2 regions of the Thermoanaerobacterium sp. RBIITD genome follow, and region 2 is predicted to be linked to the other one. Evidence: riboswitches for the same ligand, from Rfam matches in the RefSeq annotation. Region 2 holds a riboswitch; the other holds the start of a gene.

Region 1 (7,716 bases), 1.5 Mb from region 2:
CGCAATTCCTTTTAGTATATCTATCTCATTTATTCGTGATTTTGTCATTATGTCACCTTCTTCGTTATATTTTAGGAATTTTTTTATAATGTTCTTTTTAGATAAAAATGCCAATAATTTGCTGTGATATGGAGTGTATCTCCACATTTAAGGCCATAAGGGGTTAACAAATCGAACCCCTATGGTAACATGGCACTGTTATAAAGATAAAGATGCACCGATGAAATCGCGGAATAGCGGATGGGGCCTTAATGGCCTTGATTTGAATTCTGGATGAAACTGTGAAGCTACAAAAAATGGATGATCTTTTATCTCTATTATTTCTACCAATTTGTCATCTGGCGATAATCCTGATAATACCATTCCCTTTGATGTAAGCAGCTCTCTATATTCATTGTTGAATTCATATCTGTGCCTATGGCGCTCATATACAAGCTCATCATTATATGCTTCATATGCCTTTGTGCCTTCTTTTAGCTTGCATGGATATACACCGAGCCTCATCGTTCCACCTTTTTCATCAATTTCACGCTGTTCCGGCATTAGATCTATTACAGGATGTGGTGTTGCAACATTGAATTCCGTCGAATGAGCCCCTTTTAATCCCGCTACATTTCTCGCAAATTCTATGACGGCACACTGCATACCAAGGCATAGTCCAAGGTATGGTATCTTGTTCTCTCTCGCATATTGTGCCGCTCTTATCTTTCCTTCTACGCCTCTATCACCGAAACCACCCGGTACTAATATACCTTTTACACCTTTTAACAGTTCATCAACTGTGTCGTCATCTACATCCTCTGCATTTACCCACCTAATCTTAACATTTGCATCGTGGTAAATTCCTGCATGCCTTAATGATTCTACAACACTTATATATGCATCATGAAGCTCCACATATTTGCCAACTAAGGCAATTTCAACTTCTTTTGAAAGGTGCTTTTCCCTCTCTACAAAGGCTCTCCATTCCTTTAAATCTGGCTGACCTATAGGAAGATGAAGTCTTCTCAGTACATATTCGTCAACTTTTTGCTTGTCAAGCTCTAATGGCACTTCATATATTGAGTCGACATCGAGGTTCTCTATGACTGCATCTGGCTTTACATTGCAGAACATTCCAATCTTCTCTTTTATGTCCTGTGTCAATGGGAGCTCTGTCCTGCATACTATCATGTCGGGCTGAATGCCTATTGACCTCAGTTCTTTTACACTATGCTGTGTCGGCTTTGTCTTGAGTTCACCAGTTTTACCAAGATGCGGAACTAATGTAACATGTATGAACATGACATTGTCGCTGCCCTCTTCTACACCCATCTGCCTGATTGCTTCTAAGAAAGGCTGGCTTTCTATGTCACCTACTGTACCGCCAATCTCGACGATTACAACATCGACATTTTTCTCTTTGCCAACTCTGCGTATACGATCTTTTATCTCATTCGTTATATGTGGGATTACCTGGACTGTCGCGCCAAGATAATCGCCTTTTCTTTCCTTTGATATTACCGACCAGTATACTTTACCTGTTGTGATATTGCTGCTTTTTGAAAGATTTATGTCTATAAAGCGCTCATAATGGCCGAGGTCTAAGTCTGTCTCTGCACCGTCTTCTGTTACAAATACTTCGCCATGCTGATATGGACTCATTGTACCTGGATCTATGTTTATATATGGGTCACATTTCTGAACGGCTACATTTATACCGCGGCTTTTTAAAAGCCTTCCAAGTGATGCTGCTGTTATGCCCTTTCCAAGTGATGATACAACACCGCCTGTTACAAATATATACTTTGCCATCATCTCACCTCATTTTTTATTTTTTCTTATATCGGTATTTGAAATACTATTTTTTAAAGGGTTTAAACATTAAAAAAATCTCTATTTTAAAAATAGAGACTTCTATCCCTTTAATTTTTTGATGTTTTTTTTAATTTTCCTCGATAATGCCGCATTAAAAACACCCCAATAATATAAATACTTTTTTATTATATATAAGTTTTAAGAGAATGTAAAGGGGGATTATATAAAATAATGTGATATAATATATAGACAAATTTAAAACCAGTGGTCATTGTCTCACCTCCTTTCATGGAGTTTAATTTTATTATACATGCATTAGTTCGCTTTGTTGCAATATTTTGTATTTAATATTATAATGATTTTATTAAAGTAAAGGGGGAAAGTTTATGGCAGCAGATTATCATGTGCATATTGAAAGAGGCCCATACTCAATTGATTGGCTAAAAAAATTTGTCGATAATGCTTTAAATAAAGGACTTAGTGAAATAGGCATTTCAGAGCATGGATATAGATTTGATGAAGGATATGATGCATTTGGAAGTGACGGTTTTAGAGGGAAATGGGTCAAGGAATACAGCGGGCAAGATATTAATGAATATGTCTCACTGATATGTGAAGCGAAGTCAATGGGACTACCTGTCAAACTTGGTATTGAAGCAGACTATATACCCGGAAGAGAAAAAGAGCTTGAGGATTTTTTAAAGCCGTATCCTTGGGATTATGTTATAGGTTCTATTCATTGGATTGGCGACTGGGGCATCGACCTTGATGACTGCCTCGATGTATGGAAGACATGTGATGTGGACTCTGTATACTTAGAATATTTTAGCATGATAGAAAAGATGGCACAAACCGGACTTTTCGATTTTATCGGCCATATTGACCTCGTTAAGATATTTGGATACAGGCCAACACCAATGGTATTTGATAAAATAGAGAAAAATATTGCAGAGATTGCAAAGACAGGTATAGCACTTGAGGTTTCTACTGCCGGTTGGAGAAAGCCAGTAGGCGAAATTTATCCGTCAAGAGAAATCATGGCGATGATAAAAAAATATGATATTCCTATCGTAGTTAATTCAGATGCACATACACCAGAGGATGTCGCACGTGACTTTGACAATGCATATGAATATGTAAAATCTTATGGGATTGATACATTGCATTATTTCGATAAAAGAAAGAGGATACCGTATAAGATATAAATTTATGTAAAAAATCCGCCCGAATTGTTGAGCGGATTTTTTTCATTTATTATTATTGTTTTGTTTTTACTGTAAACATAATTGTGGTCGGTGTACTTAATGTTTGTTTTGTTTCAGCATTCACTAATTCAAGTTGAAGTTTGTAGTTTCCTGGATTAGCGATAGTTGCTTTAAAGATTGTCGTAATTCCATCATTTAGGCCTATCTGGTTAATATTAAAACCACTTGCTGGGCCAAAATATGCTACACCACCGGAATCAGTAGTAAATGGTTGCCAGCTATCACCAACTTTATAATATATAACTTGATTAGGTACTCCATACGTATCATCATATGTAGTGCCATATGTCGTATCTGCAACAGTCAATGTTGCTTTATATAAAGCATAAACATCATCCGTTACATTATTGGTTTTTGCTGTTATACTAAATTGATTTTCTTCACCAGCGACAAAATCATCAAAGCCGTTGCAGTTAAATGACATTGGTTGTACATCTAACTCTCCAAAATAGCTTCCAATAAGTTTAGAATTGTAATTCGAACTATCATATAAATCAATATATACATAATATTGATTTACTTTATTTACCCGTACCCTAAATTTTGTAGTTTCGTTGTAGTTGTCACTCACTGTAAAACCTTCTGTCGGGCCAAATGTTCCGTATACCTCATTGTAAGTTGTTCTTTCATACATAGGTACATCGAACCATTTACCATTATCATTATATTGCAGTGATATATCATTGGTGCTTATTGGTAAATTATAATTTGACCACACGTCATATTGGATTTTCACATTATCATATTTTATGCCGTTTTTAGTATTATTTATATTTACATTAAAATTACTATATAAGCCCATTGTTGATATGCTTAGATCGCTATTAATCTCTATTGGGGCAGTCTTTGCATCAAGTTCAAATATAGTTGAAAGTGGATTACCATAAGTATCTGCTACAAGATAATATATTTTATAGTTTGTATTTGCGTTTAAATTTCGCTTTGAAATAACCGATGCTCTATCTTTTACAATCACATCATAACCATAACTTTGCTTTATTAATTCATCTATACTAGGTTTTGTGTTATTTGGTAATTTTGCAATTGAATATATTCTTCCATTAAATTTAGGCTTATTTATAAAAAATTCTATATAATTTGATCCAAAAACACCAATGTACGGTGAACCTTCATCAAAAAAGTCTAAAAGATTTTGTGATAAATTATTACTACCACCGCTGATACCACTGCCAGTGCTTCCTGTACTCCCCGTACTTGGTACTGTAACATTTTGTCCACCAATTGTTGCTGTTACGCCACTTGCTATATTAGTATTAGCCGGTTTTTGTTCTATTGTTACACCATTCGCATTGATATTTGCTATCTCTATAGAACCTTTCCCTGTGACAGATACGGCTACATTTGCCTCAAGTATTGATACTTTTGCACCTTCTGCTATGTCTATTTTTGCATCTTTTGCGGTATCACTTACTGTTATGTTATTAACTATTCCACTCGCTACACTTACAGATACACCTGGCACATTAACTTTTACGTTGTCAAAGTTTCCTGATAGTACTATCTCCGTACCTGCTGGCAATGTCCCTTCTATTGTTACATTTGAGAATCCTTTATCAGTTGTATTATCTTCTTCAAGCTTTGCACCTGATTGTAAACTTACTGAATCAGCTTTTGTTGAACCTTGTGCAACAACTCTTACCTTTCCATCTTCTTTTCTTACAACTACTTTTGCTAATATACAATTATCAAATACTATGCTGTGTTCTCCACCGCCATTAACAGTGACTGTACCGTTTATAGTGACGTTCTTTAATGTAACATTGCCATTACCTACTGCTTTGTCAATTAATAAATTACCATTAATGATTGTATTTTGCAATATTACATCTGGTGCAGATATTAAAACATCACTATTGATTGTACTAGTACCTGTTTCTGGGCCATATGTACCTGCTTTATCATATGATACTGCCGAGGTTTGTTTTGATTGTTCAATTAATGCCCTATTGAGTAATACTATTGTTTCTGCTCTCGTTATTTGTTTTGTTGGTCCTAATGTATTATCTCCATAACCTGCTAATAATCCATTTGCTACTGCTGCATTTACTGAATTCCTACTCCAATCGGAAATCTGCGATAAATCTTTAAAACTTTTTAATACATCTTGGCTTGACGGTTGTAATTTCAGCAATCTTACAACTATCGCAGCAGCTTCCTCCCTTGTTATGGGATTATTTGGTCTTACGGTATTATCATTATAACCATCTATAAGATTCGAAGCTTTGGCTTTTTGTATGTCTGCATAGAACCAATCTGATAATTTTACATCTTTAAAGCTTATATCGGTTGTTTGTGTCAATTTAAAGCTTCTATCTATAAACGTTACAAACTCTGCTCTTGTGACTGGATTATCTGGCTTAAATGTATTGTCTTCATATCCGCTAACTAATCCCTTTGCTACCCAATCATTTATATCATTTTCTGCCCAATGTCCTTTGACATCGGTAAATTGTTTTGCATCGGATGTAGAATTTGTATCGGCAAATCCAGTAACAGCAATACTCGGTATTAACATTAATACTGCAGTTATCAATGCTAATATTTTTGAAAAACGAGTTTTAGTGTTCATATCTATTCCCCCAATTATAGCTTTTGTTTTAATGCTTTTAAAATATAATATTTTATATTACCCCCTTCCAAACATAAAAAACTAATATTTCTATCAACCACCTCCTTTTATTGTTAAAATCGGCAAATAAATTTTAAAAATTAGTCTAATTACAAAAATATTTAAGGGATAAGTTTATAAACTTATCCCTTTCTCTATATAAACCCCTTTTGCCCGCTTTAGGCATATAAAAAACCGCAGTACAAATATACTACGGCCGGTTGCACCATTATCTTCATTTAACCCAGGTGCCCAGATACAGGTTAAATATCATCGATTCCTCTTCTATATTTTTCTATTTTTCTATATATTTCTATATTCGACGTTAAATTTAATTTTCCTGCAAGATTTTAATAAAATTTTACAAAATATTTCACAGTACAAAACATTAATAGAAAATAAAATATTTATTGTGGTATTCCTTAATAGTCAGAGATTCTTCGCTTTAACTTAGAATGACAATATAATTTTTTATATCAATCCTTTTACAGCCTTTGCTCTTAAGATACTATTTAGATTATTTAAGGATTCTACTGCTTCGTGTGGTATTTCTCTATCAGTATTTACAATCATTAATGCTGTTCCATCGCTTTTATTCGGGCTTACATGCATTGAAGAAATATTTATGCCAAAGTCTCCAAGGACATTTCCTATATGTCCGATAACACCTGGAATATCTTTATTTCTCACAAAAAGCATGTATTCTGTAGGTTCGAAATTTACTTTATGCCCTAAATATTCTACTATCCTTATTTCATCACCATATGTTGTGCCGGCAAACTGTGATATTCCACCTTTTGTATCGGTAATTTTTAATATTACAAGGCTTGAATAATGGTTTATCTCGTCTATCTTGCCTTCGATTACTTCTACACCCATCTCCTTTGCTCTAAGTCGTGCATTTACAACGCTCACGCCTTCCTTTAAGGCAGGTTTTAAAAGGCCTTTTAATGCATGGAGTGTAACAACATCTGTATTATGCTGCGATATATGTCCTCTATAAATTATTTCTACAGATGATATCGGTATATCATTTATCTGATAATACAGTGCACCCATTGCTTCACATAGTTTCATATAGGGTTTTAACTCACCAAATTCATCTGCTTTTATATCAGGCAAATTCACTATGTTTCCGTAAAGTTTGCCGTTTAATGCTGTTACTACTTCTTTTGCAACTGAAATACCTACATTATTTTGAGCCTCTACTGTGGATGCGCCAAGATGCGGCGTTACAACTACATTTGGAAGCTCTAAAAGTTTATTATTAAAGTCTTGCTTTTCCCTATCATATGATGGTTCAACTTTAAATACGTCTAGTGCTGCTGCCGCGACAATCCCTTCTTTTAGCGCATTATATAGTGCATCTTCGTTTATAAGGCCTCCTCTTGCACAGTTGACTATCCTGACGCCTCTTTTTACCTTTTTAAATTCTTCTTCATCAATTATATCTATGGTCTCTTCTGTCTTTGGTGTATGGATCGTAATAAAGTCGGATTCCTTTAATAATTCATCAAAGGTTACCTTTGTTGCACCATATTTTTCAAAGCGGCTGTCTCTAATATATGGGTCATATGCGATAACTTTCATGTTAAAAGCTGCAAGCCTCGTCGCGACAAGTGAGCCAATCCTTCCAAGGCCAATTATGCCAACAGTCTTTCCACTAAGCTCGACACCTTTAAATTTATTTCTTCGAAAATCACCATTTATTGTTCCATTATATGCCTGCGGTATATTTCTCGCAATTGAAAGCATAAGGCCTATTGTATGCTCAGCCGCTGATATTATATTGCCTTCTGGTGTATTTACTACTATTATGCCTCTTTCTGTTGCTACATCGAGGTCGATATTATCGACACCATTTCCAGCTCTTCCTATAACTTTTAAGTTTTTTCCTCTTGTGATCAACTCTTTATCGACTTTTGTAACACTTCTTACAATAATAGCATCATAATCTTTTATAATATCAAGGAGTTCTTCCCGCGGTATGTCTAATCTAAAGTCGACGTCGACATACTCTTTTAG
Region 2 (7,716 bases):
TATACTTACAAAGGAAACAACTTCAAAATAAAATCCAGACTTTATCCAAGAGAAATATTAGTAACTACCACTAAAGGGAGAAAGATGAAAAAGATAGTTGATGAGAAGCAGGTTGTTTTCTATAGTGAAGAATATGCTTTAAAGGCAAAATATGAGAGAGCTTCTGCAATAGAAAAAGCTAAAGATTTGATTAAAAATCCGGCAAAATACAATAAATCAACATCTTATGGTGCTGCTAAATATGTAAAAAATCTTATTTTTGATGAGGAAACTGGTGAAATATTGGAAAGTGCTCGTCAGCATCTAGCATTTGATGAGGAAAAACTAAAAGAAGAAGAGAAGTTTGATGGATATTATGCAATAGTTACCAGTGAATACAAGGAATCTGATGATAAAGTTATTGAAATGTATCGTGGTTTATGGAAAATAGAAGAAGCTTTCAAAGTAACTAAAAGCGATATTGAAAGCAGGCCGGTGTATTTATCGTTGAAGGAGCATATTGACGCTCATTTTCTGATATGCTTTATAGCACTTGTAATCGTAAGAATACTTGAATACAGGCTGAAGGGCAAATATTCCGCTTCAGCTATACTTGAAAGTCTAGCTAAAGCATCCTGCAGTTACATTCAGGAGAACTATTGTCTTTTTGATTTTAATAATGATGTTCTCGAAGATATAGGTAAAGAACTAGATATTGATTTTGGGCGGAAATATATGCGCTTAGGAGAAATTAAAAAAATTTTAGGGGAAGTAAAAAAATGACATTTTCCGCTACAACTTATTGACAAAAACAAAAAGCCCAGAAGCCTTTAATTTAAAGGACTTATGGGCATTTTTTATCCTTTTTTACTGCAAAAGTCAGGATATAATATTTAAAATTCCTACATGTTTTTTTATAGAACTTTTTGGTTTTTGAAATGCATAATTCAAAATAATATGTTACATTCACGCTTTTTCGCACCAGTACTGAATTTTCCTCAAATTTCTTTTTGGCACACTTTGGCACGTCAGGGCACCTTTTGGGCACTAAAATGGCATAGCGTATCCTTGACACCAAAAGGGTCGGAGGCAGTATAATAGGCAAAGCAGTAGTGTCAGAAGTAAATAGTTTTATCCAGAGGAAATTTTGCACAAAAATTTGAACTTAACCTAGCAAACGATGAAGCTGCGAATGAAATACAGAAACTGGCAGCATCGACTAAGGAAAATGAAGATAAATAAAAAAAGCCCCTCATAATTTAAACAAAACACTGGAGGGGCTTTTTTAAAATTATATCCCGGTCCTTCTTGCCGATTCTTGACTTACTATTTCCTTAAATCTCCTATAGCCATCAACCCAATCAAATATCACATCATCTGCAACTTTAGCAAAATGCTTCTTAGCACATTTTATCTTAGCATCTTCAACCCGTGTCAAGTCTTTCTTTTCTTTATCACATTTAGTTTCTACAATAAAATACAGTTTGGCGGATGACACATCTATTCTGTAAATAACCGCCCAATCAGGAGAGTAATTGCCATAATGAGTATCAATCGTAAGACCACCTTTTTTCAATTTTGTAAAGAGCAGTACATCAGGATCTGCATCTAAACTTCTGGCAAATTCATACTCGCCGTCACTGTCAACTTTAATATATTTATATAATGCCTTTTTATAGTCTTCATTAGTCTTATAAGCTCGTTTATTATCAAGCATATAGCGCTCAATCTCTTCAACAGCAAATATTGTATTTTCTTGAAATACATATCCGTCAATTACCTCATAATCAATATTTTTTACCTCATATTCTGTAAGCTTATCTAATATCAATTTCATAACCTCATCCAGTACAGCCTGTTTTTGCAGCAATTTCTTATTTTCTAAACCAGCAATAATTTTATAACTTAAATTGCAATATTAAATGCAAAATAGTATTTTTGAGAATATATTTTGGCAAATATCGTTTTACAGCATATGTATCTGGTACAGAGTATTGGCATGAGTCTATAACTATTGTTGAAAATTTGTCTGCACGAAGGTCTTCGCATCTTGCTGTATCAAAAAGGGATAATTGCAACATTAAATACGAACTTTATTCTTCAAGAATTTCTGCAGGTATCATGTAATCCCTTTTAATGCCTGTGAGCCCAAGCAGCTACCTGTGACCAGCTATTCGGGGTAACTAAGATGCGTCCTATAAAAAAACACGGATCTCCTGGATGATTTACTCTTGATTTCAATGTGAATATATTAAATATTCCATGTTTCATAAGAATGCGGTCGGTTGAAGGTGTCCCAAATCCATATGGATAGGCAAAATATTTTACCCTTATACCAAGTTGTTTTTCAATGCAAGCAATTCCTTTTTCTGTATCAGAAACAAAAAGCTTTTCTTTATCTTGGAGAAGAAAAACAGGTTTTTTCGTTCGAGGATCAAAATAATGAAGGTTGTAAGTATGCAGACCAATAGTGCAAATACCGCTATTTACCATTTCTTTAACTTGATCCCATGAACACATGTTAAAACCTTCCCATTCTTTTCCTGCCTGATCTGCTATAAAGAAGAGAAGAAACGGAATATGTTTTTCTTTGAGCAACGGAAATGCATGTTTGTATATGCTAAGATCGCCATCATCAAAGGTTATGAGCACAAGCTTACCAGAAATTGACTTATGCCCACGTAAGTAATCTTCAGCTTCCTGAGGAGTTACAAAGCGGACTCCCTGCTCGGTTAAGTATTTCAATTGGCGGGTAAATTCCCTGGTACTGATGGCATAACGGGAAAGTTCTGATTCAGAAGGATAGAATAATCTTCCCCAGCTTAAAATCCAATAAGGTAGCACCCTATGGTAGCAAAGAACCACCAATCCATCTCCCTTTAAATTTTCTGAAGTTGTTGGTGTTATTTTTCTTTGCGTAAAACTACAACCACTGATAAATATAGTTAAAAGCAATGAAATTATGATTAACCGGTATAAACGCTGCAAATTTGATGGCTCCTTTCTAATACGCTGAGTTATTTTTGATGTATTATCTTCCTAAAACCGTCCGTTTTGGGCTTTTCCACCTGCCAGCATGTTCAAGGCTTCCGAAAAGGCCCTTTGGGGCTGTCCAGACCATTGTAAGCGCACCAAAAGCGAAAAAAAAGATAGGATACCATGGAATCCAAAAAAATGTACGATAAAGCTTTGGATCATACCGATGATTGAAAAAGAGCGCTGCTGCCATTTGAAAAATACATGCGATGGAAATCAAAGCACCATACCATGCCGGAATTGGACTAAAACCAGTGGGTGATGATGTAAAAAAATATGTAATAAACCAATATGTTGTTCCTAACACAAAAACAAAGGCCCAAAAAGAACTGAGCACAAATTCTAAGTATGTGGGGTAAAGATATCGCCATTTTAAATCTTTAAAGATATCTTTGTGTGTGCGTAAAAGGTGCCATCCTCCCAGTGCCCAGCGGCATCTTTGCTTCCAATATTCCTTAAAGGTAGAGGGACATTGTATAAAAGCAACTGCCTGTGGCGCAAACCATACTTCATAAAAATGACGCTGGATCTGCCAAGTAATGTCAATGTCTTCAGTGGCAGTACGCGATGAAAAGCCGCCAATCTCTTTAAGGACTTCTGTCCTATAAGCAGTAGCACATCCAGATACAGTAAGGACACGTCCGATAACCCTCTGCGAACGCTTGATAAGTCCTATAATAGAAGCAAACTCTGCTGCCTGCAGCTTTTCTAAGATATTCATACGTCTAACAACCAATGGATTTCCTGTAACAGCTCCAAGCCTTGGTTGTGTGCAAAAAGGAGCTACAAGATATTTTAATGAATCAGGCGTCAGAATGGTGTCAGCATCGATTACTACAGTTATTGAGGTTGTTACACTTGTTGCAAGTGCATAATTCAGCGCTTGGGCCTTGCCACAGTTTTGAGTAAGGCTCAGTAAGTGAAAATTGGGATTAGAAGAAAGAAAATGCCTTATGACTGCTACTGTATCATCTGTAGAGGCATCATCGATAAAAACCACCTGATAATCGGGATAAGAAAGTAAGCTTAAACTGGTACATGTAGCAGCAATACTCTCACTCTCGTTGTGGCATGGTATAAGGATGGTAACAGGAGGCCAAATATTAGGCCAATTTTTTTTATCAAGGTTTCTTTCTCGTCGCCACCAAAAGTAGAATCCTAATATAGACCAAAGTATGCTTAAAGCAAAAGGATAAAGAAAAACATACCAGCCGAGAAACCACCAAATATTCTTGATTAGTTTCATTTGTTCTCCTCCTCAAAAAAAGATTGTCTTGACAGTTTGGTTATAAATTCACCGTATAACCCGCAGGCAATTACCTGTTCAAGCTTTTTGGGGCTAATTATCTCTCCTGCTGATAAAATGATTTTTCCATTTTCATCATGAAGATCCTCCTTTAAGGTTGTATCAATAAAAAACATCTCATTAGAGTAACGTTTATGATTTTCTTTATTCTCAGATGCAACAGCAGTTTCTTTATAACTTGCACTATCTGATATGATTTTTGAATAAAGTTTTGACATAGGCAATGAAGTTGAAACAGCGAAAGATGAGGTATCTAAAATATTTTCCTGCCACAAAAGCTTCTGTGTCTTAATGGCTGGGAATAAAAGTTGCCTATGGTTACGTTGGTAATAACGGTGATAGTGGTAGCGGGACCATAAAAGTGCACTACACCAAAGCAGTACAGCCCATAAGATTGCAATAAGAACTACTGTGACAGTTTGATAAACAGCACTGGGTACAAAAAGCTCTTTTAGCCATAGTCTTGCAAGTAGGTACCAGCCAATTGCACCTAAGGCCCATATAATAGCTAAAAACAATAGGGTCCATGCCCCTAAAGTTGCAGTAACTATTAATAACCGAGCCAATCTATTCTTAAGAGCATCGTAAGGAGTTGGTTTATTTTTATTAATATTCATAATACCACCTGCGAAAATTTTTTGTAAAATTTCTCCAAATATTCTAGTTTATCAAAGATACATTAATTACACAAGATAAAAAAGCATTCCAAAGTTTTGCATTTATTATTGCAATTTAGTGTACACACTTTTAAACTTTATTTTTTGCTTTTTTTTAACCCTTTTAAACTACCATTGCAAACATAATCCAGTACTTAATTCCCAGGTTCAGTATTGGGGCTTATGGGATTAAGTACTGGATATTTTAACAATTATGGTATTTTTTCATCAATTTTTTATGATAACAATCGGATTAAATACCGGTTTAGTATCGCTAATAATCTTGAAGACCTTGTTAGTAGTGATATCAGCAATATATCCTTCATACCTGTGTTCATCATTGCCGCGTTCTGAGTTGAATACCAACCATTTATTTGTTCCTAACACCCAATGTGGGTCTGCTTCGCTTACCCCTGAAGCATTAATAGGTAATAACTCTTTATAAGTTGAACCTGGAGGAATGCGGTAGATATCATCTTCATCATCATTGGATCTTCCTATGAAGTATAAACTTCCATCATCTCCAAAAGCGGGGTACCATCCAGTTGCTTCTATCTGCTCCCTACTGTTGTCCCAAACGACTATTTGGCTTTTGTCTCCTATACCTCTTGTATATGCTATCCTTCCATCTGGTGCAAAGTTTGGTGCCCATTCTTCAGTGTCAGGTGTATTTGTAATTTCCTGTATGATAGAACCATCAAGCGCACATACGACAATATCACCATTTCTTTTATATACAACCTTACTGTTATCCCAAGACAAACGAGGATCTTCTGAACGTGAAATTCCGTCTGACAACATGCGTATATTTGATAATTTATCTTTATTTACATCTGCTATATAAATCTGCCATGCTCCGGTTTTATTTGAAGCATATACCATTTTTTGGCCATCCTTTGAAATGTCAAAGTTACCGGCATTGCCGCTTACTAAGGTTACTACTTCTCCAGTATTAAAATCTTTTGATTTAATATCTCCTGGAAATCCAGAAAGATAAAATACTTTAGATATATTTTTATACACAAAATTATCGTTATTTCTGCTATTTCTAAAGGAATCAAGAGCTAAATTTGTAATCTTTGTATTATTTGCAAAATTTACTTTTACATTCTGGATATTTATATTACTTTTAGCCTCATATGAACGAAAACCAATTATGGAAGATATAAAAGTAAGAATCAAAACCATCACAACAACTCTTTTAATCATATTATCCCTCCTATATGAAGTCTCATAGGAACCCCATATAGGAGTTCCTGGCAATTTGGCAACCATAGCGATTAATCGCCTTAGGCCCATAATTTTGCGTCCTTAGATTTCTCTAAGTTTGCCTTTTTCAGGATTAAATATTCTCTTGTTATCTTTATTTTAATTTTTATTGATACATATGTCAATTTATAATTGATAATAACAGCTTTAAAGATTAAATTCCTTAACAAACATCTTTAAGCTTAAAATTTTAAATATAGGTAAAATATCTTATGCTCTCTTTTTTCAACTAAAGAAGCTTCTGCCACATTAGCAACTTTTTATAGTTTATTTCATTTACAATCGACAAGTAATAATAACCCCCCTTGTAAAAGACAAGTACTTTCCGACAAATTTAGGAAAATAATTTACCTGAATTTTTCCCAGTTATCCATTCAAGAACGACTGCCTGTGTTTAAGGTTGTAACTTTTACCTGTCATTTTAAAAAGCTCACACCTCTATGTTAATCTATCCAGTATTGCTGTTGTAAGAGCAAGATCACCTAATAGCTCGTTCCAGCCCTCCATTCCTTTATTCAACATGGTAACAATTGAAGTTTGCTCATGAAGTGCCGATATAAGCTGAAAGGACATATTTGTTCCTTCTCGTGTTATTAGAAGATATCCTATCCCATTTTATGGAAAGTTAATTATTATACGAAATTGAATGCTAAACAGTGGATTTTACTGAGAATTTACAACATTCAAATTCACATAACATTTTAGTTACATAATCGTCTTCAGCCAATCCACCATATCTTGCTTTTCCCTCTTGTATATTTTTCGGGTGGCAAGACATTAGGGCTCACAGTCCTCTACGGCTTTTCGTTTTATTTTCGGATTTACCTTGGCATAAACTTCAGTTGTCGTCACAGATGTATGCCCCCGGAAGTCCCCTATATAGATTGGATGCGAAATAACAATATAAAGGTATCCCGGTATGATTTTATTGTATTTATTTTATGAAGTAGATAACCGTGCCATAAGTCGATGTTATACATTTTTATAGAAAAAGCCTCATTAATCCTAAGCCCGAAACTATAAAGTCATTCTAGACAACACCGGGTAATTTTATTTTACCATTAACATCCTGTTGCCATCATTGTATTGCGTTTTTATTATTTTACGGTTGTTCATTTGAATTTATTATTCCGCTCAACTTGCTTCCCCAAATTAGGCAATTTGTCCAGCATCAATCATATACAATAATTATTACTGTATTCCTAAACTCATACAGCAAACAATATATAAAGATAAAAAATGGAAGAAATTATGCAAGCTTTCTTTTAAAATTGAACAACTACCACTTTAAAGCCCTCTGTTTCTATATCCTCAATTATTCTATTTAAAGTATTATTATCATCATATCCAGAATTATTACTCCAGTTCTTATCTGCAATTAAAACACATTGTTTGTCAAAATCAATACTTTTAATATGTTTAATAAACTCTTTAAAAGAACCTTTCTGATAATGCGGGCTTTCGTTAAAA

The links. Region 2 has a riboswitch for cyclic di-GMP ahead of CPG45_RS13230 (TolB family protein). Riboswitches for the same ligand answer to the same signal wherever they lie in the genome.
Region 1: it holds a riboswitch for cyclic di-GMP, as region 2 does, so the genes downstream of both, CPG45_RS05575 (S-layer homology domain-containing protein) here and CPG45_RS13230 (TolB family protein) in region 2, are expected to answer to the same signal.

What each region holds. Positions count from the first base shown of each region.
Region 1 covers NZ_LT906662.1:1,218,509-1,226,224, forward strand. Annotated here, with positions in the region: gene CPG45_RS05560 (acyltransferase) at 1-48, opposite strand, end outside; gene pyrG (CTP synthase) at 199-1,794, opposite strand; gene CPG45_RS05570 (histidinol-phosphatase) at 2,184-3,002, shown strand; gene CPG45_RS05575 (S-layer homology domain-containing protein) at 3,055-5,652, opposite strand; cyclic di-GMP riboswitch class II at 5,899-5,981, opposite strand; gene serA (phosphoglycerate dehydrogenase) at 6,163-7,716, opposite strand, start outside.
Region 2 covers NZ_LT906662.1:2,751,222-2,758,937, reverse strand. Annotated here, with positions in the region: partial or broken gene CPG45_RS13255 (IS1634 family transposase) at 1-762, shown strand, start outside; gene CPG45_RS13250 (restriction endonuclease) at 1,271-1,816, opposite strand; gene CPG45_RS16915 (hypothetical protein) at 1,918-2,106, shown strand; gene CPG45_RS13245 (polysaccharide deacetylase family protein) at 2,113-2,967, opposite strand; gene CPG45_RS13240 (glycosyltransferase) at 3,011-4,261, opposite strand; gene CPG45_RS13235 (hypothetical protein) at 4,258-4,938, opposite strand; gene CPG45_RS13230 (TolB family protein) at 5,206-6,186, opposite strand; cyclic di-GMP riboswitch class I at 6,233-6,319, opposite strand; gene CPG45_RS13225 (ATP-binding protein) at 6,685-6,855, opposite strand; gene CPG45_RS13220 (hypothetical protein) at 7,512-7,716, opposite strand, start outside.